4 regions of the Janthinobacterium sp. JC611 genome follow, and region 3 is predicted to be linked to each of the others. Evidence: predicted binding sites of a transcription regulator. Region 3 holds the regulator's gene; each other region holds the start of a gene.
What was found. The regulator sigma-54, encoded in region 3, starts transcription at its own class of promoters, with help from an activator protein. The targets are predictions, from matches to a motif close to TGGCANGNAANCTGCTTT.
Positions count from the first base shown of each region.

Region 1: a site for sigma-54 is predicted at 5,945-5,962, ahead of J0O65_RS25245 (beta-propeller fold lactonase family protein). Genes of this name have one in related genera too.
Region 2: a site for sigma-54 is predicted at 2,314-2,331, ahead of urtA (urea ABC transporter substrate-binding protein). Genes of this name have one in related genera too.
Region 4: a site for sigma-54 is predicted at 5,968-5,985, ahead of J0O65_RS17250 (urease accessory protein UreD). Genes of this name have one in related genera too.

Region 1 covers NZ_JAFLJN010000056.1:6,443-13,963, forward strand. Annotated here, with positions in the region: gene J0O65_RS25225 (porin) at 1-546, opposite strand, end outside; gene J0O65_RS25230 (PQQ-dependent methanol/ethanol family dehydrogenase) at 834-2,546, opposite strand; gene J0O65_RS25235 (DUF779 domain-containing protein) at 2,620-3,009, opposite strand; gene adh (aldehyde dehydrogenase) at 3,065-4,585, opposite strand; gene J0O65_RS25245 (beta-propeller fold lactonase family protein) at 4,924-5,880, opposite strand; gene J0O65_RS25250 (TonB-dependent receptor family protein) at 6,085-7,521, shown strand, end outside.
Region 2 covers NZ_JAFLJN010000044.1:240,910-248,430, forward strand. Annotated here, with positions in the region: gene urtB (urea ABC transporter permease subunit UrtB) at 1-859, opposite strand, end outside; gene urtA (urea ABC transporter substrate-binding protein) at 1,008-2,261, opposite strand; gene J0O65_RS24870 (DUF4349 domain-containing protein) at 2,449-3,237, opposite strand; gene J0O65_RS24875 (transglutaminase-like domain-containing protein) at 3,254-3,865, opposite strand; gene J0O65_RS24880 (DUF2760 domain-containing protein) at 4,121-4,693, shown strand; gene J0O65_RS24885 (Hsp70 family protein) at 4,690-6,561, shown strand; gene J0O65_RS24890 (Hsp70 family protein) at 6,564-7,521, shown strand, end outside.
Region 3 covers NZ_JAFLJN010000015.1:9,938-17,458, reverse strand. Annotated here, with positions in the region: gene queF (NADPH-dependent 7-cyano-7-deazaguanine reductase QueF) at 1-777, shown strand, start outside; gene J0O65_RS11045 (PTS sugar transporter subunit IIA) at 1,114-1,596, shown strand; gene hprK (HPr(Ser) kinase/phosphatase) at 1,633-2,568, shown strand; gene rapZ (RNase adapter RapZ) at 2,717-3,580, shown strand; gene J0O65_RS11030 (enoyl-CoA hydratase/isomerase family protein) at 3,704-4,789, opposite strand; gene hpf (ribosome hibernation-promoting factor, HPF/YfiA family) at 4,923-5,282, opposite strand; gene J0O65_RS11020 (RNA polymerase factor sigma-54) at 5,352-6,830, opposite strand; gene lptB (LPS export ABC transporter ATP-binding protein) at 6,835-7,521, opposite strand, start outside.
Region 4 covers NZ_JAFLJN010000021.1:623,068-630,588, reverse strand. Annotated here, with positions in the region: gene J0O65_RS17265 (sensor histidine kinase) at 1-1,343, shown strand, start outside; gene J0O65_RS17260 (sensor histidine kinase) at 1,340-3,505, shown strand; gene J0O65_RS17255 (EAL domain-containing response regulator) at 3,681-5,885, shown strand; gene J0O65_RS17250 (urease accessory protein UreD) at 6,016-6,888, shown strand; gene J0O65_RS17245 (urease subunit gamma) at 6,914-7,216, shown strand; gene J0O65_RS17240 (urease subunit beta) at 7,247-7,521, shown strand, end outside.

The DNA of each region.
Region 1 (7,521 bases), on a different contig from region 3:
CAGGTAGGTATAGCCGGCGCCGATATGGCCCAGGGTCACCCTGCCCCGCTGCGTCGCCTGCACCGGTGCGCCCGAGCCCAGCAAGGTCATGTCGGACAAAATCGCGTTCGCGCCGAAGATGCCATAGTCGCGGCCCAGCTTGAAGGTGCCCATGTGCTCATTGCCAAATGTAAAGAAGGCCTGGCGCACATCGACCACGCTGTTCTGGCTGATGGCGCTGTCGGTGGCCGTCGAGTTGTAGATGCCGATCAAGGCTTTCACGTCGTACTCGCCCAACCGCGAGCTTGCCGAGGTGATCAAACCATTCGGCAGCAAGCCGTTGCCGATCGTCGTGCGGTCCTTCTCGCCGCCGCAACCGAGCGCCTGGCCACCCAGCGCCAGCCCGCCCACGGCATCGCCCGAACACGACACTTGCGTGTAATACGCGTTGACGATGCCGCCCACCGACACCGTCCAGTCGCCAGCCTTGATATCGACGGCTTGCGCCTGTCCCATCGCTGCGATTGTCATGACACCCAGGCTCCCCAGCTTGCTCAATGTGTTCATTGCTTCTCCTCTTTCTTCTCTGTTTTTAGTGTGCACACCAGTGATTGATGTACCTCAAGCTTTGGCAATAAGCGTGCCCAGCAAGGCTCAGAGGGAGAAAGAGAGAAAGCGCATTTAACGTGTGCAACGGCGGATCAATCGCCACTGATAGTGTTCATTTTTTGACCGCGAGTTTGCATAGTGGGCGGCCAGGTAAACAAAAAACTGACGGCCTGGGCCGTCAGCAAAAAGAAAACATCCGGCGGACAGGGAGACACCCATCCGAGTGGCCCGGATGCTTCACCCCGTTACTTCGACGCCAGCTTGAAGACCCACACGGAACCGCCCTGCTCCAGGAAATTGACCTTCTTCGCCACTTCGCCGCCCCACAGCGGCACCGCGCCACCCCAGCCGGAAACGACGGCCACATATTGCGTGTCGCCATCCTGCCAGGTGACGGGCGGCGCCACGACGCCGGAGCCCGTCTGGAATTTCCACAGTTCCTTGCCCGTCTTCGCGTCGACGGCTTTCAGGAAACCTTCCGGCGTGCCGTAGAACACCAGGTTGCCCGCCGTGCTCATCACGCCACCCCACAGCGGCGCGTTGTTCTTGATTTCCCAGACGATCTTGCCCGTCTTCGGATCGACGGCGCGCATGGCGCCGATGTAGTCGTCAAACAAAGGCTTGATGGTGAAACCGGCGCCGAGGAAGGCGCCGCCCTTCTTGTAGCTGATCGGCTCGTTCCAGATATCCATGCCCCATTCGTTCGCGGGAACGTAGAACAGCTTGGTTTGCGGCGAGTACGCCATCGGCATCTGGTTTTTTGCACCGAGGAAAGCGGGTGCGGCAAACACGGTCGTGCCCTTCTTGCCTTCCTCGCCCTTGGTCGGGTCGCCAGGGCGGCCGGCGGGAATAAAGTTCGGCCGGCCCGTCTTCAGGTCGATGCTGCTGGCCCAGGTGATTTTCTTCACGAACGGAAAGGCATTCTGCAGCTTGCCCGTGTTGGCGTCGATCACGTAAAAGAAACCGTTGCGGTCGGCCTTGCCGCCGTAGCGCTTGCCATCCATGTCGAAGGTGACGAACTCGTTGGCGCCGTCGAAGTCCCAGGCATCGTTCGGCGTGTTTTGATACGCCCACTTGATCTGCCCCGTTTTCACGTCCAGCGCCACGGTGGACGACGAGTACAGATTGTCGCCGGGACGCAAGTGGCTATTCCATGGCGCCGGGTTGCCCGTGCCGAAATACGCGAGCCTGGTTTGCGGATCGTAGGTGCCGCCCATCCACGTCGAGGCGCCGCCCGTCTTCCACAGGTCGCCGGGCCACGTCTTGTTCGCCGTGCCGGACACGCCGTTGTCGATGGCCTTGCCATCCTTGTCGTAGCGGTGGCCCATATGGCCCTCCACCGTCGGACGGCTCCACACGAGGTCGCCCGTCATCGGGTTGCGCGCCTCGACCCGGCCCACGATGCCGAATTCCCCGCCCGACACGCCCGTCAGCAACAATCCTTCGGCGATCAGCGGCGCGGCCGTCATCGAATAACCAGCCGCGTAGTCATCGACTTTTTCCTTCCAGACGATCTTGCCCGTGTTCTGGTCCAGCGCCACCAGATAGGCATCGAGCGTGCCGAAAATCACCAGGTTGCCATACAGGGCCGCGCCGCGGTTGACCACGTCGCAGCAGGGCATGATGCCGTCCGGCAAGCGATGCTCATACTTCCACAGCTTGGCGCCCGTTTTCAGGTCGACGGCAAAGATGCGCGAATACGATGCCGTGACGAACATCTTGCCGTTGTGAATCAGCGGCTGCGATTCCTGGCCCCGCTGTTTTTCACCGCCAAACGAAAACGACCAGGCCGGCACCAGCTTGGCCACAGTCTTGTCATTGATCTGCGTCAGCGGCGAGTAGCGCTGCCCCTGCGTGCCCATGCCGAACGACAGCACGCTGGCCGGATTCTTCGCCGTGCTGTCGAGCATGGCGGTCGTGACATTGCCCACGTCGGCCGCCTGGGCCAGCGTGGCCATGCTCAAACCGACGAGTATCCCCATGATTTTTTTCTGCACAATCATCTCCCTCTGTTATTAGTATGTGTATATATCAGGTGCTGCCGTGGTCGCGCGGCTGCGCATGCAGCAAGGCGCACTCTTCGTCCGTGAACAGGCGCGAGCGCGTCAGGAAGCGCTTGCCCGTGCCGTTGTCGAGTGAAAACATGCCGCCATTGCCATCGACCACATCGATAATCAACTGGGTATGCTCCCAGTACGCGAATTGCTCGAGTCCCATGTAGAACGGTGTGCCATTCAAATTGCCGAGATAAATGTCGGTGTCGCTGACATCGAACTCGCCCAGCGCATAGCACATGGGCGCGCTGCCGTCGCAGCAGCCGCCCGACTGGAAAAACATCAGCGGGCCGTGACGCTGGCGCAATTTGTCCATCATGTCCAGCGCCGCATCGGTGGCGACCACCCTGGCAATTGCTGCACTCATGGCATCCCTTTCTGCGCGCCGCGCCCGATGAACAGGCGCGGCGCCTGTTGCCGGTTTAGAAGAAGCCCAGGGCTTTCGGGCTATAGCTCACCAGCAAGTTCTTCGTTTGCTGGTAGTGGTCGAGCATCATCTTGTGGTTTTCGCGGCCGATACCCGATTGCTTGTAGCCGCCGAACGCGGCGTGGGCTGGATACAGGTGGTAGCAATTGGTCCACACGCGGCCCGCCTGGATGGCGCGGCCCATGCGGAAGGCGCGCGAACCGTCACGCGTCCACAAGCCGGCGCCCAGGCCATACAAGGTATCGTTGGCAATCGCCAGCGCGTCGGCCTCATCCTTGAAGGTGGTCACGGACACGACGGGCCCGAAAATCTCTTCCTGGAAGATGCGCATCTTGTTATTGCCCTTGAACACCGTCGGAAGCACGTAGTAGCCGCCTTCCAGGTCGCCCGCCTGCGTGTTGCGCTCGCCGCCGGCCAGTACTTCGGCGCCTTCCTGGCGGCCGATGTCGAGGTAGGACAGGATTTTTTCCAGCTGCTCCTGCGACGCTTGCGCGCCGATCATGGTGGACGAGTCGAGCGGGTTGCCCTGTTTGATGGCGGCCACGCGTTTGAGGGCCCGTTCGATGAATTTTTCGTAGATCGATTCCTGGATCAGCACGCGCGATGGGCAGGTGCACACTTCGCCCTGGTTCAGCGCGAACATGGCAAAACCTTCCAGGCACTTGTCGAAATACTCGTCGTCCGCATCCATCACGTCTTCAAAAAAGATGTTCGGCGACTTGCCGCCCAGCTCCAGGGTGACGGGAATCAGGTTTTGCGCCGCATAACCCATGATCAAGCGGCCCGTGCCCGTTTCGCCCGTGAAGGCGATCTTGGCGATGCGCTTGCTCGACGCCAGCGGCTTGCCCGCTTCCAGGCCGAAACCGTTGATGATGTTCAGCACGCCCGGCGGCAGCAGATCGCCGATCAGCTCGACCAACACCATGATGGAAGCGGGCGTCTGTTCGGCCGGCTTCAGCACGACGCAATTGCCGGCGGCCAGGGCTGGCGCCAGTTTCCACACGGCCATCAGGATCGGGAAATTCCACGGAATGATCTGGCCCACGACGCCCAGCGGCTCGTGGTAGTGATAGGCATAGGTTTCCGCATCGATTTGCGCGACGGAACCTTCCTGGGCGCGGATGCAACCGGCGAAGTAACGGAAATGGTCGATGGCCAGCGGAATGTCGGCATTCATCGTTTCGCGGATCGGCTTGCCGTTGTCGATGGTTTCCGCCGTGGCGATCAGGCTCAGGTTCTGTTCGATGCGGTCGGCGATGCGGTTCAGGATATTGGCGCGCTCGGCAGGTGAGGTCTTGCCCCAGGCATCCTTGGCGGCATGCGCGGCATCGAGCGCCAGCTCGACGTCTTCCGCCGTGGAACGGGCGATTTCGCAAAACGGCAAGCCCGTGATGGGCGTGATGTTGGGGAAGTATTCACCTTTTACTGGTGCAACGAATTTGCCGCCGATGTAATTGTCATAGCGTTGTTTGAAGGGATTGGCGACGCCCAGTTTGCTGATGTCTGCGAGATTCATGTCGTCCTCTATCGGGTTAATTAGAATGGAACTGCGTTAATTAAAATCAAACGTCCTGGTACAGATGGGGTGAGTACACGGAGTCTTCCGCAAATGCCGTGCCAGCTCGCCGTCTCACGACAAATTTAGCCGGTTTTACCCTTGTTACAAGGGCGTGGCGTCAATCCCGGCGCGCTTTTCGGCGCATGCGCGGGGCATGAAAGGCAGGCGTTCGGCTGTTGGCGTTTTGAACAGGGTGGCGGCCTCCTGTTCCAATCCGGGCCAGCCCTGCTGCTGCGCCCCTGCGCCGCTGCACAATGGAACAGGTGTACCAGACTGGAACACCCGCTCCCGTATCACTACCGAATCACCACGCCCCATGGCAATTCGCCTACGGCAATATCGGCCACCTTCCGCGCGCTGGCCGTGTCGATCACGGACACGCTGTTCGAGCGGCCATTGGCCACGTACAGCTTGGCGCCGTCCGGCGTGATGGCCATATTCCACGGGCGCTTGCCGACGGCTATGGTGGCCGTCACCTTGTTGCTGGCCGTATCGATCACCATCACCGTGCCATCGATGCCATTCGAGACATATACTTGCTTGCCGCTGGGATGGACCACGATGCCATTCGCATTCTTGCCGGCTGGAATGGTGGCAATCGCCTTGCGCGCGGCCATATCGATCACGTAGACGGCGTTGACCAGTTCGCACGCCACGTAGGCGCGGCCCGAATCCGGACTGAAACCGATGCCGCGCGGACGCAATCCCACGGCGATGGACGCCACCTGCCGGCGTTGCGCCACATCGATGACATCGACTTGCTCGGCCTCCTCCGCGCTGACCAGCAGCCAGCGCCCATCCGGGCTGAAGACGGCATGTTCCGGATTGCGTCCCTGTACCTTGATGTCGGCGAGCAAGGTGCCCGACTGACCATCAAGCAAGGCCACGCTATTGTTTTCCTCGACGGCCACGGCCACGTGACTACCGTCTTGCGAGGCGCTGACGCCTTCGGGCGACTTGCCCAGCGTCACCGTGCGCACGGGCGCGCCGCCAGCGTTGTCGATCAGCAGCAAGGCGCTGCTGGCCGCGTCCGTGACAAACAATTGTCGTCCGGTGGGGTCGGCGGCGATGCCGCGCGGACGCTGGCCTGCCGCGATCTGGCGCAGGACCTGGTCGGTAGCCGTGTCGATCACGCTCAAGGTGCCCGATTTTTCATTGGGGACATAGGCAAACGGAGCGGCCAGGACGGCCGTGCTGGCAAGCGCAGGCAGCAGCCAGCACACCTGGCGCAAGCGCGAGAAGAAGTTGGGCATAATTACCTTTTCAATGGCAAAACGAGGGAAAGGCGCGCGGTAGCGGCGCCTCTGACAATTGCTGTATGCAAACGCCGTGCCACTGACACGCGTATAATTTCAGCCCACCAATGGAGACATGGCAGGCATATTGCTTGATACACCTACGCAGACCTGTACCGCGCACGCGATCAAGCAGGCTTTTATTCACATTGGAGAATCCGCATGCAACACCGTTTCCGCCTGAACACCATCGCCAGCCTGTTTGTCGCCGGCAGCGCCACCCTCGCCCCCCACGTCTTTGCCGCCGAGGCCGCAGATCCGGGCGCACAACTGATGGATACGGTGGTCATCAGCGGCAGCCGCATCGCCCACCCCAGCCAGGAAGTGCCGGCCTCGATCGACGTGGTCGACAGCGCCCGCATCCAGGAGGGTCAAATCCGCGTCAACGCGTCGGAAGCGCTGGCCGCCGTGCCGGGCCTGGTCGTGCAAAACCGCCAGAACTACGCGCAAGACTTGCAGATCTCGTCGCGCGGCTTCGGCGCCCGCTCGGCCTTCGGCGTGCGCGGCGTCAAGCTGATCAGCGATGGCATTCCCGCCAGCATGCCGGACGGCCAGGGCCAGGCCGCCACCTTCAACCTCGATACGGCCGAGCGCATCGAAGTGCTGCGCGGACCGTTTTCCGCCATCTACGGCAACCACTCGGGCGGCGTGATCCAGCTGTTTTCCAAGGATGGGCAAAATCCCCCGTCCGTCGAATTGAACGTGACGGGCGGCAGCTACGGCACCAGCAAGGTGGATCTGTCGGCACAAGGCCAGGCGGGCGGCATCGGTTACGTGCTCGACGGCTCGCGCTTCCGCACGGACGGCTTCCGCGACCACAGCGCCGCCACGCGCGAACAGGCGTTCGGCAAGATCACCGTCAAGCCGAATGCGGACAGCAAGCTGACCATCGTCGCCAACAGCCTGCATCAAGGCAATACGCAAGACCCGCTGGGCGTCACCTGGGCGACCTTTGCAGCAAACCCGCGCGCCGGCGAAATCGACACCACCGATACGCAAAACCCGAAGCGCACCCTGGCCGAGCGCTACAACACCCGCAAAAGCATCGACCACCAGCAGATCGGCGCCACCTACGAGCAATCGTTCGGCGATGACCGCCTGCACGTGATGGTGTATGGCGGCAACCGTGACGTGATCCAGTACCAGGCGTTTACCAAGGGTTTCCAGGCGCCAGCCAGCCATTCGGGCGGCGTGGTCGATTTCCAGCGCCAATTCTATGGCATCGACACCAACTGGCTGCACGTGAACCAGCTGGCTGGCGGCAAGCTGAGCACCACCATCGGCATCGACTATGGCCGCTCCAGCGATGACCGCACCGGCTATGAAAACTTCATCGGCAATAGCTTTGGCGTAAAGGGCAAGCTGCGCCGCGACGAACAGAACGTCGTGTCCAGCCTCGATCCGTATCTCCAGGCGGAATGGCAAGGCGGACCGTGGCAGCTGAGCGCAGGTGTGCGCTACAGCAAAATGAAAGTGGCGGTCGACGACCATTTCCTCAGCAACGGCAACGACAGCGGCAGCCTGGAGTTCAGCCACACGACGCCGGTGCTGGGCCTGCTGTACAAACTGACGCCGAACGTCAACGTCTACGTCAGCGCC
Region 2 (7,521 bases), on a different contig from region 3:
TGCGGAAAAACAGCTGGCACAGATAGGTCGTGTAAGCGCCTATCATCAGCAATTCCCCGTGCGCCATGTTGATGATGCCCATCAAGCCAAACGTGATGGCCAGGCCCAGCGCGGCCAGCAGCAGCACGCTGCCCAGCGAAATGCCGTAAAACACATTGCCGGCGAACTCCATGCGTGACACTCGTCCCTTGATCTGGCGCATGGTCTCGATGGCGGCCAGCTGCACGCCCTCGTCCGGCTCGCCATCCTTCTCCAGCATGGCTTGCAGCACCGGCAGCAAGCGCGCATCGCTGCTGCCGGCCAGCGCCTGCACGGCGGCCTTGCGCGTGGCGGCGTCCGGCGCATGCAGGTTGGCGCTGGCGATCAGCAGCTGCAATATCCGCGTAATTTCCGCATCGCTTTCGCGCGCCAAGGCGGTGCGGATCAGGGGCAGCTGCGCGGGATCGACGGCCGTCCGCAAGGCTTGCGCGGCAGCCAGGCGGGCGCTGCGCTCGGGCGCCAGCAGCTGCAAGCCCGACAAGGCGCCCGCCACCGCCGCGCGCAAGCGGTTGTTGACCATCACGCCATCGACGCCATCGGGCAGCGCCACGCTCCGGCCGAGCGCAGGGTCATATGCCTGCTCGCCGTCGACGATGTACACCTTGCCGTCGGGCGCGGCGTACAGGGCGTCGTCCTGCAAGGCTTGCAGCACTCGGGCGGCCTCGGGCGTCGCCAGCGCGGCGATCCGCGCCACGGTGGCGATTCTGGCGTCGGGGTCGTCGCCGGACAGCGGTTTCAGCAGCTCGGGAGGGATGGCGGCCTGCGCCATGGATGACAGGCACAGGCAGGCGAAGACCAGCAGCGACGTGAATAACCTCATGGAATTCCCGGGTAGGCGTGGATGATCAGCAAGGACAGGGGTCAGACCCGCCGGGGGAATGCGCCCCAATGGGGCCGCATTCCGATCGCGAGGCTACTGACCCCAGCTCTTTGCCTGGGGTTGCGATGACGATGCGACGCGCAAGCTCCTACAACTTCTGCTTGCCCTCATTGCCCTTGATAAACGGGCTCCACGGCTGGGCGCGTATTGTTTCCTTGGTTTTCCACACAACATTGAATTGCCCGTCGGCCTTGATCTCGCCGATCATCACGGGCTTGTGCAAGTGGTGGTTGCTCGCGTCCATGGTCAGGGTGAAGCCCGATGGCGCCTTCACGCTTTGGCCGGCCATGGCGGCGATCACCTTGTCCGTGTCCGTCGATTTCGCCTTTTCCACGGCTTGCGCCCACATGTGGATGCCCACATAGGTCGCTTCCATCGGGTCGTTCGTCACGACCGACCCCGCATTCGGCAGCTTTTGCGCCACGGCATACGCCTTCCACTGCTTGATGAAGGCCGCGTTGACGGGATTCTTGACGGACTCGAAATAATTCCACGCCGCCAGGTGTCCCAGCAGGGGCTTGGTATCGATGCCGCGCAGCTCTTCCTCGCCCACGGAAAACGCGACGACGGGCACGTCCGTGGCTTTCAATCCCGCATTGCCCAGTTCCTTGTAGAACGGCACGTTCGAGTCGCCATTGATGGTGGAAATGACGGCCGTCTTGCCGCCCGCGGAAAACTTCTTGATGTTGGCGACGATGGTTTGATAGTCTGCATGGCCGAACGGCGTGTAGACCTCGCTGATATCGCTATCCTTGACTCCCTTGCTTTTCAGGAAGGCGCGCAGGATCTTGTTGGTGGTGCGCGGATACACGTAATCGGTGCCCAGCAGCACGAAGCGCTTGGCGCCGCCGCCATCCTTGCTCATCAGGTATTCCACGGCGGGTATCGCCTGCTGGTTCGGCGCGGCGCCCGTGTAAAACACATTCTTTTCCAGCTCCTCGCCCTCGTATTGCACCGGGTAAAACAGCAGGCTGTTGAGTTCCTTGAAGACGGGTAAAACCGACTTGCGCGACACGGACGTCCAGCAGCCGAACACGACGGCAACCTTGTCCTGCGCCACCAGCTGGCGCGCTTTTTCCGCGAACAGCGGCCAGTTCGACGCCGGGTCGACGACGACGGCTTCCAGCTTCTTGCCCAGCACGCCGCCCCTGGCATTGATCTCGGCGATCGTCATCAGCGCCACGTCTTTCAGCGACGTTTCGGAGATGGCCATGGTGCCCGACAGGGAGTGCAAGATACCCACCTTGATGGTATCGGCGGCCCAGGCCGCCTGCATGGTGATGGACGTGGCCAGGGCGATTGCGCCGGCGGCGGCCGCTTTCAGGATGATGCGTCGTGACATGGGGACTCCTGTGATGGGTTCGTGGGGGTCGAGCTGGGCCTGCGATGTTGTTAAAGCAGAATGCATGCCAGCGCCAGCCGTCGTCCGCCATGGTGCGTGCCCGCCAGCGCCGCACGAAAAAAAACCTGGCTGCACAAGGACTGTGCAGCCAGGTTTCAGATTGCCGTAAAACGGTGCGCGGCAGGCCTTACATCTTGCGCGGTGCACCTCGCAAACGGCGCCAGCCCTTGCGTCCCAGCGGGAACAGCAGCACGAACGCGATCAGCCACGGCAGGATATAAGCCATGGCCGTGATGGCGTTGGCCACGCCTTCCGACAGGTTTTCCGTGAAATTGCCCAGCGCGCGCTTGACGGGCCGCCAGAACGATTGCTTGCCTTCGGCGCTGATGGCCACGTTCAGCAAGTCCGTATCGATGCGCTGCATCAACAGGGCGTGGGCCGCCGTCGCCTGCTCCAGCTCCACTTGCACGGTGGCCAGTTCCTTGCTCACCTTGATCAGCGCATCGACGTTCGTGCCCGAGCGCTTTTCCAGGTCTTGCAGCTGCGCCTGGTATTGCTTGAGCATCTCCAGGCGCTTCTTGCTGTCGAGCACGGGACGGCCCAGGTCTTCCACCTTGGTGCCCTGGCTGGTGACGTCGCCTTCGGCCGCGACCAGCGCGACGAGCTTCCTGATGCCGGCCGGCTTGGCGCGCATGCTGATGCGCGCATGCACGTAGCGCCCGCTGTCGAGGCTGGAATCGAGCAGCAGGCAGCCGTTTTCCGTATCGGCCTTGCAGGCGGCCACCACTTTTTCATACAGGGGCCGCACTTGCGCCTCGTGCGTATCGACGCTGACGTTATGTTCATAGGCAAGAAACTCGCTGCCCGCTTCCTTGCCATCGAGGCGCGCGGCGCTCGATTGCCCGCCGCTCTCGCCCTTGCCGCCGCAACCGGCCAGCAGCAACAGGCCGATCAAGCCAACATACACTTTTCTCATGTTTTCTTTCTGTAATTTACTTGCGCAGCGGCAGCAATTCGACATCGGGCAGGTGCGCCGCCACGTCCTGCACGGTCGCATGGCCCGTCAAGGACGCGATCACCTGCGGCAACGGCGCCGGCCAGATTTCCGGCAAGTCACGCTCTTCGGGCGCCAGCACGGGAAAGGCCAGTTGCTCCTGCGGCGGCGTGAAGGCGGCCGCGACGCCGGGCTTGTTGCCGCGCGCATCGATGCGGTACCAGCCGAAGTCTTGCAGATACACGGCGTTCAAGCCATGCAGGCAAAACGGCGGCCCCACCTCGCCCACGGCCAGGCGCTGGTAGCACAGGCCGGCCGGAATGCCGTTGGCGCGCAGCAGCGCGGCCAGCAGATGGCTCTTCGCATAACAGTATCCCGTGCCATGCTGCAAGACGTCGGACGCGCGGCAAGTGACGGGATTGCGCTGGTAATCCCAGCTGTGGGCGATCTCGTCGCGCACAAAGGCAAAGCAGCGGGCCGCGATGGCGGCGTCGCCCGGCGCGCCTGCCGCCAACTGGGCTGCCTTGGCGCACACGGCCGGATGGTCGCTGTCGATATACTGGCTGCTGGCCAGATAGATGGAAAAGTCGGGGGAAAAGTCGGTAACCATGGCATCAAGGTCATGCGAAAAGATAAAGCGCGATTTTAGTCGAAGCGGCATGAAATCGAGCGTTTCCTTGCGCAGGAACAAAGAAAAACCACGCATCCGGCTCGCTGCGCGGGGGCCGGCGACTTTGGCGGCGGCCCGGTAGCTGGTATCATGCGGGCAAACGCCAGCCGGTCCCATTGGGCCGGCGCATGCAACACCCTGCGAAGCGGCCCCCGCCGCCGACGCCTCCCCTACAGATCAGAGAAACGAGTTCCTATGAGCACACCATCGTCCCACCCATCGTTCTGGCGCCGAGTCCCGCTGGCTTTCGGCGCCTTCTTCAGCACCCTGTCGGACGCCGCCTATGCGGCCCGCGTGGAAAAACTGTCCCTGCCCGAGGCTGCGCCCGTCGCTCCCGTCACTCCCGTGGCGCCTGCTCCTGCGCCAGCGCCCGTGATTTTGAAAGAAGCGACGCCGGACGCGGCCCTGCAATTGCTGGCCCTGCTGCAACGCGAAGCGCGCTTGATCGACTTCACCCAGGAAAACCTGGGCAGCCATGCCGACGCCGACATCGGCGCGGCCGCCCGCGTCGTGCATGAAGGCTGCGCCAAGGTCATGCGCGAATACTTCACCATCGCCCCCGTGCGCCAGGAAGCCGAAGGCAGCCGCATCGTGCTGCAGGAAGGTTTTGATTCCGCACAAGTGCGCCTGACGGGCAACGTCGTCGGTTCCGCGCCGTTCACGGGCACCCTCAGCCACCGCGGCTGGCGCGCTTCCAGCGTGCGCTTGCCGAAGCTGAGCGAGCAGCACGACGCCGCCATCCTGGCACCGGCCGAGGTGGAACTGTGAACGATCAAACCAACACCACCGCGCGCTACGCCATCGGCATCGACCTGGGCACCACCCACAGCGCGCTGTCGTATGTGAACCTGGTCGAAAGCGACGGCGAGCAATCGAGCCACGGCGTGCTGAAAGTGCCGCAGCTGTCGGCGCCGGGCACGGTAGAAGAGCTGCCGCTGCTGCCATCGTTCGTCTACCTGCCGCACGCCGATGAAGTGGCGGCGGGCGACCTGGCCCTGCCCTGGGTGACCGAGGAAGCGCAAGCGCTGTTCGTCGTCGGCGAAATGGCCCGCAGCCGCGGCGCCACCACGCCCATCCGTCTGGTCTCCAGCGCGAAAAGCTGGCTGTGCCACCCGGGCGTGGACCGCCGCGCGGCCATCCTGCCGAACGACGCGCCGGCGGAAGTGGCGCGCATCTCGCCCATCACGGCCGCCACGCGCTACCTGACGCACTTGCGCCAGGCCTGGGACAACGCCCACCCGCAAGCGCCGTTCGCCGAGCAGGAAATCACCGTCACGATTCCCGCCTCGTTCGACCCGGCCGCGCGCGAGCTGACGATGGAAGCGGCGCAGGCGGCCGGCTACACCTCATTGACCCTGCTGGAAGAGCCGCAGGCGGCCCTGTACAGCTGGATCCAGACCAGCGAGGGGCGCTGGCGCAAGGAAGTCAAGCCGGGCGACATCATTTTAGTGGTCGACGTGGGCGGCGGCACCAGCGACTTTTCGCTGATCGCCGTGCTGGAACGCGACGGCGTGCTGGAACCGCACCGCGTGGCCGTCGGCGAACACATCCTGCTCGGCGGCGACAATATGGACCTGGCGCTGGCCCACCTGGTGGCGCGCAAGCTGGCCGCCAACGGCACCCAGCTCGACGCCTGGCAAATGCGCGCGCTGACCTATGGCTGCCGCGGCGCCAAGGAAAGCCTGCTGGCCGACAGCGGCCTGGAAACGGCGCCCATCGTCGTGCCAAGCCGCGGCTCGAAACTGATCGGCGGCTCCATCCGCACGGAACTGACGCGCGCCGAAGTGTCCACCTTCATCCTCGACGGCTTCTTCCCCCAGGTGGAAGCGTCGAGCCGCCCCGCCGTGCGCACGCGCGCCGGCCTGACGCAACTGGGCTTGCCGTATGCGCAGGACGCGGCCATCACGCGCCACCTGGCCGCGTTCCTGGGCCGGCAAGTGGCGGCGACCGCCGAACTGGAAGGCTTCGCGGGCCGCCAGTCGGCAGACGCCAGCTTCCTGCACCCGACGGCCGTGCTGTTCAACGGCGGCGTCTTCAAGTCCGACCTGCTGGTCCAGCGCATCATGGCCACCGTCAACGACTGGCTGTACATGGAAGGCGCGGAACCGGCGCGCATGCTGGCAGGGGCCGACCTGGACCTGGCCGTCGCGCGCGGCGCCGCCTATTACAGCTATGTGCGGCGCGGCCATGGCGTGCGCATCCGCGGCGGCACGGCCAGTTCCTTCTATGTCGCCATCGAGTCGGCCATGCCGGCCATCCCCGGCATGGAACCGCCGATCCAGGCCCTGTGCGTGGCGCCGTTCGGCATGGAAGAAGGCAGCGAGCTGGAACTGCCGGGCCAGCAATTCGGCCTGGTCGTCGGTGAACCCGTGCACTTCCGCTTCTTCGCCTCGTCCACGCGCCGCAACGACCAGATCGGCGACTTGCTCGACTTCTGGGGTCCCGATGAATTGCAGGAACTGAGCGAAATCCAGGCGACCTTGTCCGCCGAAGGCCGGTCGGCCGGCGACGTGGTGCAGGTGAAACTGCACGCGCGCGTCACGGAAGCGGGCACCCTGGAGTTGCTGGCGGTGTCTACCGACGGCGCCGAGCGCTGGAAGGTGGAATTCGACGTGCGCGGCACGCCGCAGCAATAGGCATGCGCAGCGCCGCGGGCAAGCCGGCCTTCCTGGTCGGCATCGACCTGGGCACCACCAACACGGTGGTCGCCTATGCGAATGCGGCCGATGCCGCCGATGCGCAGGCGGGCATACAGCTGTTCGCCATCGAGCAGCTGGTCGCTCCCGGCGAAGTGGGCGCACGCCCCCTGCTGCCGTCCCTGCGCTACCACCCCGCCCCCGGCGAACTGGCGGCGGGCGACTTGACGCTGCCATGGCCGCAGCACGAGGTGGCTGGCGTCGAGCATGCCGTGCTCGGTGCCCTGGCGCGCCAGCTCGGCGCGCAAGTGCCGGGCCGGCTCGTGTCCAGCGCGAAGAGCTGGCTGTCGCATGCGAACGTGGACCGCCAGGCGCCGATTTTGCCGTGGGGCGCGGACGCCGACGTGGCCAAGGTGTCGCCCGTGGCGGCCAGCGCCAGCTACCTGGCCCATGTGCGCGCCGCCTGGAATCACCGCTTCCCCGAGGCTCCGCTGGAAAGCCAGGAACTGGTGCTGACCATTCCCGCCTCGTTCGACGAGGCTGCGCGCGCACTCACCCTGCAAGCGGCCCGCATGGCGGGCTTGCCGGCGCTACGCCTGGTGGAAGAACCGCAGGCGGCCTTCTACGATTTCCTGCAGCGACGGCGCGCCACCCTGCGCGACGACCTGGCCAATACGCGCCGCATTTTAGTCTGCGACGTGGGCGGCGGTACCACGGATTTCAGCCTGATCGACGTGGCCTTCGACGACGATGGCGAACCGCAGCTCACGCGCAGCAGCGTGGGCAACCATTTGATCCTCGGCGGCGACAATATGGACCTGGCGCTGGCCCACCTGGTGGAAACGCGCATGGCCGCCGGCGTCGAGGGCGGCATGAAGCTGTCGGCCGCGCGCCTGTCGCAGCTGATGGAACGCTGCCGCGCCGCCAAGGAGCTGCTGCTGTCGATCGACGCGCCGGAGC
Region 3 (7,521 bases):
TACGCGCCGGAACTGCTGTTTCCGATTCCGCGCCAGGGCAAGCGCGACGAGCTGGAATTGCGCGGCACTCTGCCGTTCTTCGGCCTCGACATCTGGAATGCGTATGAACTGTCGTGGCTGAACCAGCGCGGCAAGCCGCAGGTGGCCATCGCCAAGGTGAGCGCACCGGCCGATTCGCCCAACATCATCGAATCGAAATCGTTCAAGCTGTACCTGAACTCGTTCAACCAGACCAAACTGGACAGCCCGGAAGCCTTGCTGGCCCTGCTGAAACAGGATTTGTCGAACGGTTTCGGCGCGCCCGTGCAAGTGGAACTGACCTTGCAGGACGATTTCGGCAAGCTGAAAATGGGCGAGTTCGACGGCGTGCTGCTGGACCGCCTGGACCTGGAAATCACGCAATACACGCCCTCGCCGCTGCTCCTGAAGGCGGCACTGGACGAGGCGCCAGTGGAAGAAAAACTCGTCTCGCACTTGCTCAAATCGAATTGCCTGGTGACGGGCCAGCCTGACTGGGGCAGCGTGCAGATCGAGTATGCGGGGCCGCAGATCGACCAGGAAAGCCTGCTGCGCTACCTGATCGGCTTCCGCGAGCACAATGAATTCCACGAGCAGTGCGTGGAGCGCATCTTTGTCGATATCTTGCGCCAGTGCAAACCGCAAAAGCTGTCCGTGTATGCGCGCTATACGCGCCGCGGCGGCCTCGATATCAATCCCTGGCGCAGCAATTTCAGCACGGGAGCGATGCCGGGCAATCTGCGCAATGCGCGCCAGTAATACCAGCACGCAACACCACAAAACCATGCCAACAGGAATGTTGGCTGTGTTTTAAAACAACGTTGCAGTAATGCCGCAGAGCATGTCACAGACGCTGAAAAATCGGAAAATCCGCATTCGGCGGCGGAAAAACCGGCGCGCCGCGTGTTTTTCATCAAGAAATAGCCGATACACCCCGGCGTTATTTTTTTGCTAAAATGATGACGGCATGGGTTGTAGCGTCCACTGCGCCCGCAGCGGGCGTATACTGTTGAGAATTGGCGTTACAGGCCGCGAAAACAGGCCTATAATTCGGCTCGCAAGCCCTCTGCGCATTGCACCATTTCATTGAGTGTCATGACTAATCTTAGCAAAATATTATCACTCGAAAACGTCCTGCTGGACCTGGAAGTCTCCAGTAAAAAGCGCGCCTTCGAGCAAGCCGGCCTGATCTTCGAAAACAATTACGGCATCGCCCGCTCCACCGTCTCGGACAATCTGTTTGCCCGTGAACGCCTGGGCTCGACCGGCCTGGGCCATGGCGTGGCCGTGCCGCATGGCAGGGTCAAGGGCAGCAAGACCTTGAAAGCGCCACTGGGCGCCTTCGTGCGCCTGGCCGAACCGATTCCGTTCGAGTCGCCCGATGGCAAGCCCGTCAATCTGCTGTTTTTCCTGCTGATTCCCGATCATGTCACCCAGCAACATCTGGAAATCCTGTCGGAAATCGCCGAAATGTTTTCCGACGACGCCTTCCGCACGGCGCTGGCCACGGATCCGGAACCGAAATCCGTGCATTCGCGCATCGTCAATTGGCAACCCAGTCTGCAAGCGGCGGGTTAAACTTCAGGTATTCCTCCACTCCTGAAGAAGACCGCCATGTTGCAAACGCCGCTGACGATACAACGCCTGTACGACGATAATCGTGAAAGTCTGCAACTGGGCTGGTTCGCCGGCTTCCCCGGCGGCGAGCGCCTGATCTCGGGCGACGTCTCGTCGGCCGCCGACCAGGTGGGCCACTTGAACCTGATCCATCCGGGCCGCATCCAGGTCTTCGGCCACCAGGAAATCAATTACTACCAGCGCCTGAAGGTCAACACGCGCACCCACGTGATTGGCGAACTGATCGCCGGCGGTCCGCCCGCGCTGATCATCGCGCAAGGGCTGGAAACGCCGCCCGACATCCTCGCCATCTGCGACGAACAAAACATTCCCCTGTTCTCCACGCCGCTGCCGGCCGCGCAAGTGATCGACTTCCTGCGCGTCTACCTGTCGAAAAAACTGGCGCAGCGCATCATCATGCATGGCGTCTTCATGGACGTGCTGGGCGTGGGCGTGCTGATCACGGGCGATTCGGGCCTGGGCAAGAGCGAGTTGGGGCTGGAGCTGATCTCGCGCAGCCACGGCCTGGTGGCCGACGACGCCGTCGAATTCTCGCGCATCGCGCCCAACATGATCGAAGGCCGCTGCCCGCCCCTGCTGCAGAACCTGCTGGAAGTGCGGGGCCTGGGCTTGCTCGACATCAAGGCCATCTTTGGCGAAACGGCCGTGCGCCGCAAGATGCGTTTGAAACTGATCGTGCACCTGGTGCGCCGCAATGCGCTGGAAGAGGAAGTCGAGCGCCTGCCTTTCCTGTTCCCCACGGAAGACGTGCTCGGCCTGCCCGTGCGCAAGGTCGTCATCCCCGTCGCCGCCGGCCGCAACATCGCCGTGCTGCTGGAAGCGGCCGTGCGCAATACGATTTTGCAACTGCGCGGCATCGACACCTTGCAAGAGTTCATGGAGCGGCAGAGATTAGCAATGAGTGGCGACTAATTACCGGGATCCGACCCGACGGGTCCGACCCCACATTGACGCCAATGGCAACAATTAAATGCAAGCAATGCGCGAACAATAATTGCAATAATTTGTAAAGCTGATTGCCTTGGGAGCAGAGCGCCGGTCTTTATTGTATGATCGGCGTATGCATATCGTCCTTATCACCGGAATATCCGGCTCCGGTAAATCCGTCGCGCTCAATGTGCTGGAAGATACCGGCTACTATTGTGTCGACAACCTGCCACCGGCCTTGTTGCCCAGCCTGGTGCAAACCCTGCTCGACGAAGGTACACCGCAACTGGCCGTCGCCGTCGATGCGCGCAGTGCCGAATCGCTGACCAGCCTGCCGCACAATGTGGCGCTGCTGCGCGACCAGGGGCACGACGTCAAGGTCATGTTCTTGACGGCCACCACGCATTCGCTGGTGGCGCGCTTCTCGGAAACGCGGCGCAGCCATCCGCTGTCGCATGAATTGCGTCCGAACCAGAATCCGGCCAGCCGCCGTACCCTGATCGAATGCATTTCGGAAGAACGCGAACGCCTGTCGACCATCGAGCAGCTGGGCCATGTGATCGACACCTCGGAACTGAGCGCAAACAAATTGCGTGCCTGGATCAAGGATATCGTCGCCTCCGAACGCGCGCCGCTGACCCTGTTCTTCGAATCGTTCGCCTTCAAGCTGGGCGTGCCGCTGGACGCCGACTTCGTCTTCGACGTGCGGGCCTTGCCGAATCCCTATTACGACCTGGCGCTGCGCCCCCTCGACGGCCGCGACGCGCCCGTGATCGCCTTCCTCGACGCGCAGCCCAGCGCGCTGGAACTGCTGGCCGACATCCGCGCCTTCATCGAGAAATGGTTGCCGTCATTTAAGTCCGACAACCGCAGCTACCTGACGGTGGCCCTCGGCTGCACGGGCGGCCAGCACCGCTCCGTGTACATGGCGGAGCGGCTGGCGCAATACTTCGGCCCCAACGAACGCGTGGTCTTGCGCCACCGCGAGCGCAGCTAGAGAACGCCAATAAAACCTACTGCGCGTCGGTATAGGTGGTCTGCGATGCTCACTGTGCGTAAAGCACAGTTCCGCTTCTCAACCACCTCTCCCTTCCGCTCGCTACGGTTTTATCCAGCGTTGTTACTTCAGATGATAAAGCGGATGCGCCTGCGCCGGCCAGACGGGCGCGAAGAAGCGCGCCACCATGGCCGCGTCGACCTCGTCCAGGCTGGCAGGGTTCCAGCGCGGCGCATTGTCCTTGTCGACCACCAGCGCGCGCACGCCCTCGAGCACTTCGCCATGTGCGAAATTGTGGCGCACCACCGTGCGCTCCATGCGCAGGCAATCGGCCACGCCCAGGTGGGCGCCCCGCTGCAGCAATTCCAGGGTCACCGACATCATCAAGGGAGAGCGCAGGCGCATGGCCGCCAGGGCCTTGGCGGCGAACGCGCCGTCGTCCTGCGCCAGCGAGGCCATGATGGCCGCCACCGAACCCGCGCCGAAATGGCGGTCCAGCGCCGCGCGCGCCGTGGCCAGGGCAGAAACGCCCGCCTCGGCCTGGAACGGCGCCGCCAGCGCCTTGATGGCCACCGGCAAGGCCTCGCCCGGCGTCGATTCGAACAGGGCCAGCAGCGCCCCCATCTGCGCCTCGGGCAGGTAGACATCGGCCAGGCCCGTGTACAGGGCATCGGCCGCGTTGATCGTCAAACCCGTCAAGCCCAGGTACAGGCCCAGCTGACCGGCCAGGCGGGACAGGAAATAACTGCCGCCCACGTCGGGAAACAGGCCGATATTGACTTCCGGCATGGCCATGCGCGTGCGGCCCGTGACGATGCGCAAGCGGTTGCCGGGCCCAGCTTGCGCCACGCCCATGCCGCCGCCCATCACCACGCCATCCATCACGGCGATATACGGTTTCGGGTAAAAATGAATTAAATGATTTAAAGCATATTCTTCCGTGAAGAAATCTTCCAGCAAGGCGCTGCCGCCTTGCGGCGTGGCCCGGCCCGCATCGTAAAAGAAGCGGATGTCGCCGCCGGCGCACAGGGCCTTGTCGCTGCTGGAGCGGATGACGACGGCGTCCACCTGCGGATCGTCGCGCCAGGCCAGCAGGGCCGCGCTGAGGGTGCGCACCATGTCCAGCGACAGGGAATTCAAGGCTTTGGGACGGTCGAGCACGATGTGCCCGGTGCGGTGGCGGATGGAGGTCTGGACGAAGTCGCTCATGGCAGGCAGGAAAGAAGTGAAAGTGCAAACATTCTAGCGCCTGCGCGGGGAACATTGCGTTCCGCTGGGCGCAAAAAAGGGCGCAAGATGTGCGCCCTTAGTTGATCACAGCCAGTTGAAAGTCGCGGCCCGCTCAGGCGGCGGCGAATTCTTCTTCCGAGCTGTCTGGCAGATGCTTGATCGCCTCTTTACCGTGCCCTTGCACTTTGGTTTTGTACTTCATCACTTGCCTGTCCAGCTTGTCGATCAGGGTATCGATGGCGGCATACAGGTCGTGCGCCAAGCTTTCTACATAGACAGTTTTGCCACTCAGACGCAGGTTGACTTCGGCCTTTTGACGTTTTTCTTTCTCTTTGAGGTTATCCACGGTCAGAATCACGGCGATATCGATGACTTGATCGAAATGACGTTTCACGCGCTCCAGTTTCGTTTGTACGTATTCACGGATGGCTGGTGTCACTTCGAGATGATGTCCGCTGATGGTGAGATTCATACACACTCCTAAAGATGATCGGGTTCGTGCGGTCCATCGTATCCGGCCCGCAGAGGAACCGAAAAAAACTTACAAACACTTACGCAGGCTCACTGGCGGAATTTTTAATGCTTCCCGGTATTTGGCAACAGTACGTCGCGCAATCACCATGCCTTGTTCCCCCAGCATGTCCGCAATCTTACTGTCGGATAAAGGATTTTTAGGGTCTTCTGCTCCTGTCAGTTGCACGATCAATGCCCGTATCGCCGTCGATGACGCTTCGCCCCCCGCTTCGGTGGCGACGTGGCTACCAAAGAAATATTTCAACTCGAACATGCCGTGCGGGGTCAGCATGTACTTTTGAGTTGTTACCCGCGAGATAGTACTCTCGTGTAAACCCAGTGTATCAGCTATTTCACGGAGCACAAGGGGACGCATGGCAACGGCCCCATGCGAGAAAAAGTTCTTTTGTCTTTCTACTATCGCCTGCGCCACGCGCAGGATCGTGTCGAAGCGCTGGCGCATGTTCTTGATCAGCCACTTGGCTTCCTGCAACTGCGCGCCCATGGCGCCCTCGCCCTTGCCCTGCTTGAGCAGGTTGGCGTACATGGCGTTGACGCGCAGGCGCGGCATGACGTCGTTGTTCAGGGTCACTTGCCAGCCATTGCGCGCGCGCTTGACGACGACGTCAGGCACCACGTAATCGGACACGTCCGAGGCGAATACGGCGCCCGGATGCGGATTGCACTGGCGAATCACCGTCTGCGCCTCGCGCAAGTCTTCATCGTCGCAATCGAGGGCTTTTTTCAGCTTGTTGAAGTCGCGCTGGGCAAACCAGGCCAGGTGCTTTTCCACGATGACGAGGGCCATGCGCCGCGTCACCATGGCAACGTGCGGCAAGCGCTTGATTTGCAGGGCCAGGCATTCGGACGCATTGCGCGCGCCCACGCCGGGCGGATCGAAACTTTGCAGTAGCGACAAGGCCGTGCGCATCTCGTCGGCGTCGATTTCCAGCTCTTCCGGCAGGCGCGCCAGGATGTCGTCGAGCGACTCTTCCAGGTAGCCATTGTCGTCGAGCGCATCGATGATCAGCTCGACCAGCGCGCGGTCGCGCAATTCGAGCACCGTCACGCGCATCTGCTCCATCAGGTGCTCGCGCAGGGTGCAGTGATGGGCCTCCAGTTGCGGGCGCGAATCTTCGTCGTCGGGCGCCTTGCCCCGGCTCGCCTCGCTCCAGTCGCTGTCGCCGCCGTCCGCAGCGGCCGGGCCGTCACCGGCCTCGCCGTCAAACGCCTCCGCTTCGGCCGGCGCCGCGGGCGCCTCCTGGCCTGGCGGCTGGGGCGGCGCTTCGGCCGGCGCGGCCGTGGAACTCAAGGCCCCGTCGGACAGCAGGCGCAGCGAACGGTCGAGCGGATCGTCGAGGCGTTCGAGCAAGGGATTGTCCGTCAGCAATTGCTCCAACTCCTGGTGCAATTCCAGGGTAGACAATTGCAACAGGCGTATCGATTGCTGCAACTGCGGCGTCAGTGCCAGGTGCTGCGAAGTGCGCAGCTGCAATGATTGTTTCATTGGCTTACATGCGGAAGTGTTCGCCCAGATAGACCCGGCGTACCGACTCGTTCGCGATGATGTCGTCGGGGCGTCCCGACGCCAGTACCGAGCCCTGGTTGATGATGTAGGCACGGTCGCAAATACCCAGCGTCTCGCGCACATTATGATCGGTGATCAGCACGCCGATATTGCGCTCCTTCAAGAAGCGCACGATGCGCTGGATCTCGATCACGGCGATCGGATCGACGCCGGCGAACGGTTCGTCGAGCAGCACGAAACGGGGATCGGTGGCCAGCGCGCGGGCGATTTCCACGCGGCGCCGCTCGCCGCCGGACAGCGACAGGGCCTGGTTCTCGCGCAGCTTTTCAATCTGCAAGTCGGCCAGCAGTTTATCCAGGCGCTCATCGATCTCGGCCTTCGTCAACGGTCGGCCTTCGACGGTCTGGATTTCCAGCACGGCGCGGATATTGTCTTCCACCGTCAGCTTGCGGAAGACGGACGCTTCCTGCGGCAGGTAGGACAGGCCCATCTGCGCGCGGCGGTGGATCGGCAGGCTGGAAATGTCCACGCCGCTGATGTCGATGCTGCCGCCGTCCGACGGCACCAGGCCGACGATCATGTAGAACGAGGTGGTCTTGCCGGCGCCGTTCGGGCCCAGCAAGCCCACCACTTCGCCGCATTCGACTTGCAGCGAGACATCATGCACGAC
Region 4 (7,521 bases), on a different contig from region 3:
CCTTGAATTCCGTGATCGGCTTTTCGCAGATGATGGCCGATTCGAGCAGCATGTTCGAGGAAGAAAAGCATAACCTGGCGATCATCAACCGCGCCGGCCATCATTTGCTGACCTTGATCAACGATATCCTGGAATTGTCGAAAATCGAGGCGGGCCGCATGCAGCTGCAGGCCGGTCCCGTGGACTTGAATGGCTTGCTCGATGAGATGCTCGAGATGGTGCGCATGCGGTCGAGCGACCAGGGCATCGCGCTGCGGCTCGAGCGCGACGGCGTGCCGCCGCTGGTGCGCCTCGATGGCGCCAAGCTGCGCCAGGTGCTGTTGAATTTGCTGTCGAACGCGCTCAAGTTCATCGAGCAGGGCAGCGTGACCCTGTCGCTGGCCTGCCGGACGGACGGCGATGGGCAGGCGGCGCTGGCGTTTGCCGTGCGCGACACGGGCAGCGGCATCGCGCAAGAAGACCTGGAACGCATCTTTGAACCGTTCGTGCAGGCCGACAGCGCGGTGGCGCAGGCCGGCACGGGACTGGGGTTGACCATCTCGCGCGAATTCGTGCGCCTGATGGGCGGCGAGCTGCGCGTCGAATCGACCTTGGGCGCCGGCTCCCGCTTCAGTTTCGAGCTGCGCGCGCCGCTGCTGCAGCAAGCGGCCGTGGCGTCGCTGGCGCCGGGCCGCGTGGCGCGCCTGCCGCCGGCCCAGCGCGGGCGCATGGTGCTGCTGGTCGACGATGACGACAATTGCCGCAAGCTGCTGGCCGGCTTGCTGGCGCCGCTGGGTTTCCAGCTGCAGGAGGCGGCCGGCGGCGTGCAGGCGCAAGCGATGCTGGCGGCGCGGCGCTACGACATGGTCCTGAGCGACTGGCGCATGCCGGACATGGACGGCCTGGCGCTGACGCGCTGGCTGCGCGCGCAGCCGGCGCTGGTGCAGCCGCGCCTGGTGATCATGACCGCCTCCGCTTTCGAGGAAGAAAAGCAGGAGGCGCTGGCGGCCGGCGCCGACGGCTTCCTGCGCAAGCCGATCGAGCAGGCGCACCTGTTCGCCATGCTGGAGCAGCAGCTGGGCGTGTGTTTCCAGCGTACCGCCGCCACGCCGCCGCGCGTGCCGGTGATCGCCTTCGATCTGCGGCGGGAACTGGGCCAGCTGGGCGCGGCCGAGCGGCAGGCGCTGCTCGAATCCGTGCATGCCCTCGATTTGCGGCGCAGCGCCATCGTGCTGGCCGGCGTGGCGACCAGCCTGCCGCAGCTGGCCGCACACGTCGCCGCCATGCTGGAACAGCATCAATACCAGCCGCTGTGCGCCTTGCTGGCGCAGCTGGCCAGCGAGCCGCAGGGCGAAGACGCATGACGGTTCACGCATCCGGCGGCGCGCGCCTTGGCGGCGTGTCCATCGTGCTGGCCGTCAGCGTGGCGCTGACCTTTGTCGTCACCGCGCTGCTGCTGGTGTTCGCGGTGCTGTTTTACCAGTCCGAACGCGAACAGCGCTGGCAGCAGCTGCAGCGCAGCCTGGCCGTCAGCGCGGACCAGCTGGCCGTGGCCATCGAACTGCCCTTGTGGAATCTCGATGAAAAGCAGATGCAGGCCATCATGCGCAGCACGCTGGGCAAGCGCGAGCTGGTGGCCAGCTCCCTGACGCCGGGCATCGGCAAGGAAGCGCTGGTGTTGCGCCGCACGGCCACTGGCGCCATCGGCAGTTTCGCGTCGCTGTCCGCCGAACCTGGCTGGCTGGTTCAGCGGCGCCCCGTGACGATGGGCGGGCAAGTCATCGGCAGCGTGGCCGTGTATGCGACGCCGGCCCTGCTGCACGCGCAGCTGCGCCAGCGCGCGCTGGGCATCGGCGCCATGATCGTGGCGCTCGACGTGATCCTGGTGGCCAGCATCTGGCTGCTGATGTGGTGTCTGATGCTCAAGCCACTGAAGGCGATCGGCCAGTATGCGGCTGGCATCCAGGCGGGGCAGGGCGAGGCGTTCGGCACGCCGCCGAAAGCGTGGTTCCTGGGCGAGCTGCGCACGCTGTACCGTTCCATCCGCGAGATGGTGGCGCTGCTCGACAGCCGCTACCGCGCCTTGCAGCGCAGCGAGGAACGGGTGCAGATGGCCACCGGCGCGGCCAGTATCGGCATCTGGGACTGGAACGTCGTCAGCGACGCCTTGCAGTGGGATGAACAGATGTATGCGCAGTTCAGGGCCGATGCCGACAGCACGATGGCGCCGGCGGCGATCTGGCGCGCGGCGCTGGTGCCGGACGACGTGCCGGCCGCCAAGCGGGCCCTGCGCGCCGCGCTGCGCGCCGGCCAGGCCTTCACGCACGAGTACCGCATCCTGTGGCCCGATGGCGCCATCCGCTACATCAAGGCCGACGCCGTGATCTTCCGCGACGGCCAGGGCCGGCCCATGCGCCTGGTGGGCTCGAACTACGACATCACGGCGCACCGCGAGGCCGAGCTGGAACTGCTGCGCCACCGCCACCACCTGGAAGAACTGGTGGCCGAGCGCACGAGCGCCCTGTCGGTGGCCGTCAGCCAGGCGCAGGCGGCGAACCGCGCCAAGAGCACCTTCCTGGCGAACATGAGCCATGAACTGCGCACGCCCTTGAATTCCGTGATCGGTTTTTCGCGCCTGATGGCCGCTTCTCCGCACATGCAGGACGATGAAAAGCGCAACCTGGCCATCATCCACCGCTCCGGCACTCACTTGCTCACCCTGATCAATGAGATCCTCGAACTGTCGAAGGGCGAGGCGGGGCGCCTGCACGCGCAGACGGCCGTGGTGGCGCTGGCGCCCCTGCTGCAGGAAGTGATGGACATGCTGGGCATGCGCGCCGAGCAGCAGGGGCTGGCCTTGCGCCTCGATTGCGCGGACGTGCCTGCGGCCGTGCTGCTCGACGCGACGCGCCTGCGCCAGGTGCTGCTCAATTTGATGTCGAACGCCGTCAAGTTCGCCGGCGGCGGCGAGGTCACCTTGCGTGTGCGCGGCGAATGGCGCGATGGCGCTCAATGGATGCTGGCGTTCGCCGTCAGCGACACGGGCATCGGCATCGCCCCGGAAGACCAGCAGCGCATCTTCGAACCCTTCGTGCAGGCCGACAGCGCGGGACCGAAGGATGGCACGGGCCTGGGCCTGGCCATCTCGCGCGAATTCGTGCAATTGATGAAAGGCGAACTGACGCTGGAGTCCATGCCGGGGCAGGGCGCCACCTTCCGCTTCAGCATTCCCGCGCAGGCGGCCGAGGCGCCCGTGCAGGCGCCCATGCCGCTGACCGCAGCGCCGGCGCCCGAGGCGCCGCCGGCACTGCGGGCGCAAGACTTGCTGTTGCTGGCCGGGGAAGAGCGCGCGGCCTTGCTGGTGGCGCTGCGTGAATTGAATCTGGCCAGGGTGGCTTTGCTGCTGGCGGCCCTGCCGCCGGTGGCGGCACCCGTGCTGGCGCCGCTGCAAGCCATGCTCGACCAGCACCAGTACCGCCAGCTGTGCGATTTGCTGAAGAACGAGGGCGTGCCGGCGCACGCTTGAAAAGTGTGGGCTGACAACATCGGATTGACTGAAAAGACGGACTAAGTGCCGCCGATGGATGGTGCTAAATTGCAATAAAGATTATGATGATAGTACGTAGTTCATCGCAAAGAAATGTCTTGTCCAGCGCGGCAACCGACCGCCGCGCCTCATCCAAAGCTGAGAGAACTGCTACATGCACCGCGATTTTTCCGAAGTGAATGCCAGGGGCGAAGTACTGATCGTTGAAGATACGCCGGCTTCGCTGAAGCTGTTGAGCGATTTGCTGGGCGGCGCCGGCTATGCGGTGCGCCAGGCGCCGAACGGCGAACTGGCCCTGTGGACGGCCCAGGCGCGCCCGCCGGAGCTGATCCTGCTCGACGTGCGCATGCCGGGCCTCGACGGCTTTGAAGTGTGCCGGCGCCTGAAGGAGATACCGTCCCTGCGCCAGGTGCCGGTGATCTTCCTGTCGGCCCAGTACGATACGGACGACAAGGTGCGCGGCTTCGCGCTGGGCGCCGTCGACTTTATCGCCAAGCCCTTCCAGGCCGAGGAAATCCTCGCCCGCACCGATGCGCACGTGCGCCTGGCGCGGGCGCAGCTGCAACTGGCGCAGGAGCGCGCCAACCTGGAGCGGCGCGTGGCCGAACGCACGGCCGAACTGGAACAGGTGGCCAGCACCCTGGCGCGCGAAGTGCAGATCCGCCGCGCCAATGAAGAATTGCTGCGCCTGTCGGGCCAGGTCTTCGAGGCGACGCAGGACGCCATCCTGATCACCGATCCGGCCGGCGTCATCGTCACGGCCAATCCCGCCTTTACGCGCATCACCGGCTACGCGGCGCAGGAAGTGGTGGGCACGGACATCCTGCGCCTGCACGCCGAACACACGGGCGAAGCGGTGCTGCAGGCCATGCGCCAGGGCTTGCGCAGCAGCGGCTGCTGGTCGGGCGAGGTGCAGACGCGGCGCAAGAGCGGCGACACCTATCCCTGCCTGCTCAGCGCCTCCACCGTGCACGGCCCGGACGGCGCCGTCGTCAACTACATCGGCGTCTTCCTCGACATCAGCGAGCGCAAGGCCGAACAGCATCTGATCGATTTCCTCTCCTACCACGACGCGCTGACGGGCTTGCCGAACCGCGTGCTGCTGCGCGAGCGCTTCGAACAGGCGCGCGCGAACGCCGTGCGCGACAGCCAGCAGGTGGTGCTGATGTGCCTGGACCTGGACCGCTTCAAGAACATCAACGATTCGCACGGCCAGGCCGTGGGCGACAAGGCGCTGCAGGTGGTGGCGCGCTTCCTGTCCGGCTGCGTGCGCGAAGGCGACACGGTGGTGCGCCAGGGTGGCGACGAGTTCCAGATCCTGCTGCAGGACGATGCCCTGCTGGGGCGTACCCTGGCGCTGGCGCAAACCATCCTGGCCGGCTTGCGCGAAGAGCTCAGCGTCGATGGCGAGCGCCTGGCGCTGACGACCAGCATCGGCATCGCCATGTGCCCGGCCGACGGCGACAGCCTCGACGACGTGCTGCGCCACGCCGACACGGCGCTGGTGCGCGCCAAGGAAATGGGGCGCGACCATTACGCCTTCTTCACGGAGCGCATGGGCAGCGACATCCGCGCCCGCCTGGCGATGCAGCAGCAGCTGCGCGGCGCCATCGGCCGCGATGAATTCGAAGTGCACTACCAGCCGCAGATGTGCTTGCGCACGGGCGCCATGCTGGGCGCCGAAGCCCTGCTGCGCTGGGAAAATCCGGTGCTGGGCAAGGTGCCGCCCGGCCTGTTCATCGCGCTGGCCGAGGAATACGGCTCGATCACGGCCATCGGCGAATGGGTGCTGGAAAGCGTCTGCGCGCAGATCCGCGCCTGGCACGACGCGGGCCTGGGCAGCATCAAGGTGGCCGTCAACCTGTCCGGCAAACAGTTCGCGCAGGACCGCACGGTGCCTTTCGTCGAGGCGACCTTGCGCAAATACGGCATCGCGCCCGCCTGCCTGGGGATCGAGATCACGGAAAGCACGGTGATGGGCGACCCGGACAAGGCGGTGGCGGCCCTGACGCGCCTGAAGGATATCGGCGTGGGCATTTCGCTCGACGACTTCGGCACCGGCTATTCCAGTCTCGGCTACCTGAAGCGCTTTCCCATCGACGTGCTGAAAATCGACAAATCCTTCGTCGACGACGTCACCACCAGCAGCAGCGACGCGGCCATCGCCCGTTCCGTCATCTCGCTGGCGCACAACCTGGACATGCGCGTCATCGCCGAAGGCGTCGAAACGCGCGAGCAGGTGGCCTTCCTGACGGAACACGGCTGCGACGAAATGCAGGGCTATTATTTCAGCCGTCCCCTGGCCGCGCAAGCCTTGACGGCGCTGCTGCGCGAACGGCGCACGCTGCCCCTGGCGTGAGCGTCGCGCCGCAACGGATGCACCATGCCGGTGCGTCCGCTGCGGCGCGGTGCACGATTCTCACTTTTCCTTTCCCTGGCGCTGGCACATATCCTGCTTAGGTAATCGCTTATTTACGCGATAGTCCCGCATGCCAGACAGCACCCATCCAGCCATGCCGAATCAGGCCGCGGCCAGCCCACACGGCGCCTGGCAGGCGCAGTTGCGCCTGGGCTTTGCGCTGCACGATGGCGTCAGCCGCCTCGTCGAGCGCACGCACAGCGGTCCCTTGCGCGTGCAAAAGCCCCTGTATCCGGAAGGCGATGCCGTTTGCCACGCCATCATCATCCATCCGCCCGGCGGCGTGGTGGGTGGCGATCAGCTGGCCGTCGACGCCACGGTGGGCGAGGGCGGGCACGCCTTGCTCACGTCGCCGGGCGCCGCCAAATGGTACCGCGCCAACGGCCACGTCTCGGGCCAGCACCTCGTGCTGCGCGCGGGCAGGGGCGCGGCCATCGAGTGGCTGCCGCAGGAGAGCATCTTCTTCGACCAGGCTTGCGTGCGCCTGCGCCACGAGGTGGAACTGGCTCCGGACGCCGGCTACATCGGCTGCGACATCGTCTGCCTGGGGCGCGGCGCCTCGGGCGAAATCTTCAACACGGGCAGCATCGGCCAGCAGGTGCAGATCCGCCGCGGCGGCAGGCTGCTGTGGTGGGAGCAGGGCGAGCTGGCCGGCGGCGGCGCCCTGATGGCCAGCCCGCTGGGATTGGGGGGACACACGGTGTGCGCCACCCTGATCGCCGTCGGCACGCCCGTATCGGCCGCCGTGCTGGCGGCCGTGCGCGAGATCGCCGTGCCGGCCGGTGCCGCGTTTGGCGCCACGCACATGAAAGCGCTGGTGGTGGTGCGCCTGCTGTGCGGCGACAGCGAGGCGGCGCGCCGCATCATGCTGGCCGCCTGGCGGCTGCTGCGCCCCGCCATGCTGGGACGCGACGCCGTCGTGCCCCGCATCTGGAACACTTGATCAGGAAAGAAACGCAAGGAAAACCATGGACCTGACTCCCCGCGAAAAAGACAAGCTGCTCATTTTTACGGCCGCCCTGCTGGCCGAACGGCGCCTGGCGCGCGGCTTGAAATTGAATTATCCGGAAGCGGTGGCCCTGATCAGCGCCGCCATCATGGAAGGCGCGCGCGATGGAAAATCCGTGGCGCAGCTGATGTCGGACGGTACGAAAATACTCTCGCGCGCGGACGTCATGGACGGCATCGCCGAGATGATCCCCGACATCCAGGTGGAAGCGACCTTCCCCGATGGCAGCAAGCTGGTGACCGTGCACCACCCGATACCGTAACCAACCAAGCGACATTGACAGGAGCCCCTCATGACCCCAGGCGAATACCAATTGGAAGAAGGCGAAATCAGCTTGAATGCCGGGCGCGCCACGGCCACCGTGGTGGTGGCCAACCGGGGCGACCGGCCGATCCAGGTCGGCTCGCACTTTCACTTTTTCGAGGTCAATCCGGCGCTGGCCTTCGAGCGCTGGCGCGCCTACGGCATGCGCCTGAACATCACTGCCGGCACGGCCGTGCGCTTCGAGCCGGGCCAGCAGCGCACGGTGGAACTGGTGGCGCTGGCGGGCGAGCGCAAGGTCTATGG